2 regions of the Paucibacter sp. B51 genome follow, and region 2 is predicted to be linked to the other one. Evidence: predicted binding sites of a transcription regulator. Region 2 holds the regulator's gene; the other holds the start of a gene.
What was found. The regulator FliA, encoded in region 2, starts transcription of late flagellar genes. The targets are predictions, from matches to a motif close to CTAAAGTTTNNNNNNNNNNNGCCGNTA.
Positions count from the first base shown of each region.

Region 1: OOB33_RS07100 (chemotaxis protein CheX) is a predicted target of FliA. The motif match lies at 1,046-1,072, and genes of this name have one in related genera.

Region 1 covers NZ_JAPIVN010000001.1:1,672,527-1,674,912, reverse strand. The annotation lists gene OOB33_RS07100 (chemotaxis protein CheX) at 8-973, opposite strand; gene OOB33_RS07095 (DUF2238 domain-containing protein) at 1,153-1,815, shown strand; gene OOB33_RS07090 (DNA glycosylase AlkZ-like family protein) at 1,827-2,386, shown strand, end outside.
Region 2 covers NZ_JAPIVN010000001.1:4,879,671-4,882,056, forward strand. The annotation lists gene OOB33_RS20585 (methyl-accepting chemotaxis protein) at 1-647, opposite strand, end outside; gene OOB33_RS20590 (RNA polymerase sigma factor FliA) at 757-1,470, opposite strand; gene OOB33_RS20595 (MinD/ParA family ATP-binding protein) at 1,489-2,313, opposite strand; gene flhF (flagellar biosynthesis protein FlhF) at 2,350-2,386, opposite strand, start outside.

The DNA of each region.
Region 1 (2,386 bases), 3.2 Mb from region 2:
GCCGCGCTCAAAAGAGTTCCAGCTCGCCGGTGGGGCCGACCTCGGGCGCCTCGGCGTCGAACTCGGCAAACTCATCGGGCGACCAGTGCAGATTGAAGATGAAGCGCTGCACGATCATCAGCGGCGGCAGGCCCGGCCGGAAGGGATCAGAGAGCTGGTAGCGGATGCACAGCTGTGGGTCCTGCGAGCCAAAGGAGATGTATTTGTGCTCGTGGTTGATGACGATGGGCACCTGGGTCTGCTGGTTGGCAAAGGCCTTGGGCGGGATGTAGCGGTTCTTGAAGGCGCCCCAGATCAGGTTGGTGGTCTCGCCCAGCATGTGGTTGAGCTCGCGAAAGTTCAGATCACCACCGATGCCCGCGTAGCTGAAGCCCTGGATCAGGCCCTGGCGCAGCGCGCTTTCCTCGGTCTGCAGCATCATGTAGCCGCGGCACCAGGTGCTCTCGATGGCGATCAGGGTGGAGACCTCGCCGTGGATGATGCGATCGTGCACCACATAGGGCGACTCGGACACCACCAGGGCATTGGGGAACATGGCGGCCAGGGCCGAGCGGGTCAGCTCGACGATGCCGTAGACCAGGCGCGTCGGGTAGCGCAGGCTGAAGATGGAGTACTCGACTGCGGCCTTGAGGTGATCCAGATCGCCGGTGTTCCAGCGGTGGCGCACCACTTTTTCTTCCTCGGGCGTGAGCGGCCGGTCGGTGGTGCGGCGCAAAAAGATGGGCAACTCGGGCCGCAGCTTGTGGATGGCGCGCGCCAGGTGCAGACCGTCCTCGCCCTCGCAAGGCAGGTCTTCTGCCAGCAGCACCCCGCCGAGGTCCTTGTTCTGGGCCAGGGTGGCCAAGGCATCGGCTGACGAGCGGGGAAAGGCCATCAGGCCCACGGACTGGCAAAACTCGGTCAGCACCTGGTACTGCGCGGCGTCATGCTCCAGCAGCAGTACCTTGGCTTCAAGTTGGGTGGTTTCGGTCATGATGCGTCCACGGAAAAGCCATCCTGGCCTGCACGCAGGCCGACACCGCCCAGTGGCCCGGGCGTTCTCGGTTTTCGGCAGCCGGCGGCAAAGGTTGAGGGCAATTGCAGGCCGGGGATCGCACAGCAGCCCAGGTTTCACCTGACGCCCCCGCCTCGGGCGGCGGCCACAATGCCGGCATGCCTGCTGTACCCTCGTCCCGTTCGACCCCATTCACCCCGCCGGCGCAGCTCAGCGCCACGCAGCTGGCCCTGCTGGCCGGGCTCAATCTCGCCGTGCTGGCCTGGAGCCGCCTGGGTGCCTTCGATGCCGCCACCTGGTGGATGGAGGTGGCGCCGGTGCTGCTGGTCTGGCCGCTGCTGCTGGCCACGCAGCGGCGCTTCCCGCTCACGCCCTTGCTGCTGGGCCTGATCTTTGTCCACGCCCTGATCCTGATCGCTGGCGGCCACTACAGCTACGCCCGCGTGCCCCTGGGTGACTGGCTGCGCGAGATGCTGGCCCTGGGCCGCAATCCCTACGACGGCCTCGGCCATCTGGCGCAAGGCTTCATCCCCGCCATCGCAGCACGCGAGCTGCTGCTGCGCAAGACCGGGCTGCAGCCCGGCGGCTGGCTGTTCACCGTGGTGACGGCCTGCTGCCTGGCCATCAGCGCCATCTACGAACTGATCGAATGGGGCGCCGCGGTGGCCCTGGGTCAGGGCGCCGATGAATTCCTGGGCGCCCAGGGCGACCCCTGGGACACGCAGAAAGACATGGCCCTGGCCTGGCTGGGCGCCATGCTGGCCCAGCTGCTGCTGGCGCGCGCCCATGACCGCGCGCTAGAGCGCCTCGCGCAGAACTGACACCAAAGCCCATGCCCGCCGCCGCCCTCACCCTGACCCTGCCCGATCTGCGCCGCTACGCCGTGGCGCGCAGCCTGTTCAAGCCCACCAGCCTGCCCCAGGCCATCCAGCGCCTGGGCTTTGTCCAGGCCGACCCGATCCGCGCCCCGGCGCGGGCGCAAGACCTGACCCTGAGGCATCGGGTCAAGGACTACCGCGCTGGCGATCTGGAGCGCCGCTACACCCGGCTGGCGGTGGAAGAGGATTGCCTGGTCAACTACGGCTTCCTGCCGCGCGAGCACCTCAAGCTCATGCATCCGCGCAGCGCCAAGCGCGCCTGGGACGCCAAGACGCGCGCTCAGGCCGAGGCCATCCAGGCCTTTGTGCAAGCGCAGGGCCCCTGCCACCCGCGCGAGATCCAGCAGCATTTCAATCTGGGCTCCACCCGCAATGCCTGGGGCGGCAGCAGCAATGCCACCACCCATTTGCTGGACGGCATGCATTACCGAGGCCTGCTGCGCGTGCAGCAGCGTGAGCAAGGCCAGCGCATCTACAGCGCCGTGGCCCACACGCCCGATCCGCGCACACCGCA
Region 2 (2,386 bases):
AAGGCCTGGTGGATGGCGCTTTGCTGGGCCAGGCCGCCGCTGGCGCTGCGCAGCTCGATGCTGAAGCGTTCGATGCGGGCGTCGAGGGCCGACAGCGTGCTCATGATGGCCTTGGACGAACCGTCGACCTTGCCGGCCAGGTCCTTGACCGCATCGGCCACCACGCCAAAGCCCAGGCCGGCTTCGCCAGCGCGCTTGGCTTCGACCGAGGCATTGAACGCAACGAGACGGGTCTGCAGGGCGATCTTGCTGATGTCCGAGGCCGCGTCAGCGACCTCGTGCAGGGTCTGGACGATGCCGCCCACCTCATCGCCAACGCCGGACAAGGCCTGGCGGGCGCGCTGCACGGCCTGACGGCTTTGTTCACTGGCCCGGCTGATGCCTTGCTGGGCCTGGCGCACCTGGCCCAGCTCGCCCGACAGAGCGGCCATGGCCTGGGCCTGGGCATCGACAACTTTCTGTGTGTCATCCAGCACCCCGCGCACCTCGGCCGCATCGCGGCCGACATGGGAGACCGAACGGGACAGGCTGCCCAGCAGCTGGGTCAGCGCCTGGGTGCTGGGCGCCGCGGCGCCCGCAGTTGATTCGTGGTGCGCGATGGGCACGCTCGATCGGGTGGCGGATTGGCGCTTGGAGCCAAAGAACATGGCGTCTCCTCCCTAGAGTCGCGGTCGGCTCCGAGACCGAGCCTGACCACCCGGAAGGGTAGCAGCAAGAGCTGGGCGCCGCTTGGATCTGAAATTACGGCAGCGGGGCTTACCAGTCGCGCAGCTTGACACGCAGGCGGGCGATGGCCTGGCTGTGCAGCTGGCAGACGCGCGATTCGGTGACCTTGAGCACAACCGCGATTTCCTTGAGGTTCATGTCGTGCTCGTAGTACATGCTCATCATGTACTGCTCGCGCTCGGGCAGGTTCTTGATGGCGGCGACCAGGGCCTCGCGCATGCGATGGTCCTGCAGCTTCAACATGGGGTTGTTGCTGTGGTCGGCCACATGGCGGTCGAGGAAGTCCTCGTCGCCTTCGTCGCCCGACATGTCTTCCAGATAGACCAGCTGGGTGCCACGCACCTTACCGAGCAGGTCCTGGTACTCGGCCAACGGGATCTTCATCTCGGCGGCGATCTCGCTCTCGACCGGGGCGCGGCCCAGCTCTTGCTCGAGCTTGCGCACGGCGCCTTCGATCTCGCGCTGCTGGCGGCGGGTGCCGCGGCTCATCCAGTCGCCGCCGCGCAGCTCGTCGAGCATGGCGCCGCGGATGCGCTGGGTGGCAAAGGTCTCGAACTGCACGCCCTGGCCGACATCGAAGCGCGAGAGCGCGTCGGTCAGGCCGATCAGGCCGACCTGGATCAGGTCGTCGATCTCGATATTGGCGGGCAGCTTGGCGATCATCTGGTGCGCCAGACGTCGCACCAGCGGGCTGTATTGCTTGATCAGCGAGGAGTTATCGAGGCGGCCTTTGGCGGTGTACATCATCAGCTCCTGCGTCAATCAAAGAGTGGCTGCCATGGCCGGGCGCCCTGCACCCATCATGCGCACGGGCGGGCGCAGCGGGCTGGCGTTGACCGAGGCTTCCAGCGCGGCTCCCGGCGGGGCGGCCAGCAGCAGCTCACGGGCCAGGTGGCGGATCTCCGGGGAGACCGGTGCCGTCGGCGGTGTCTTGGGGTCCAGGCAGGCCCAGTCGCGCAGCACAGCGCCGAGGAAACCATCGGCGCAGGAGCTGATCTGCTGGGCAATGCGATCCGAGAGGCGCAGCTGCGGCGAGCTGGCCAGCAGCAGGCTGTAGACCATCAGGCCGGCGCGGCTGGCCAGCCATTTCATGCCGGCGTAGGCATGGGTGACGCTCATGCTGTCGGTGTCGGCCAGCAGTACCGGGCGCACCTCGCGCAGGGCGACCACACGGGCCAGTTCGGCCGCGCTGGCGTGCAGCAGCACGACATCGGCGAAGGGGGCGGCATCGGTCACGGCTTCCAAGAACTGGGCGGCCGAGCCGTTGGCGTTGATGTAGCGCATGGGCAGGCCACGCGCGGCCAGATAGGACACATCTTTGGACAGGCTTTCCACGCAGGAGGCCAGGTCCACACTCGCCAGCTCCGAGGGCTTGGGCGAGCTCTCGCCGGCATCGACCACCAGGGTGTGCAGGCCCAGCTCGGCGAAGGCCGCGCACAGGCCTTCCAGCAGCACGCCGCCGCCCACCACATGGGGGTTGCTGACGACCGGGATGAAGCGCACCCGTGAGCTGGCGAACAGGCGGCGCAGGCCGTGAGCCTGGTCCTGCGGGGCGTGGGATGAAGCAGAGGTGTGAGCGTCGCGCATGATGAGTGGGGTCTCGTGTGGCTTCAGCATCCGGGCTTAAAACATGCCCATGGCGGCCGGGTGTTGGGAGCCA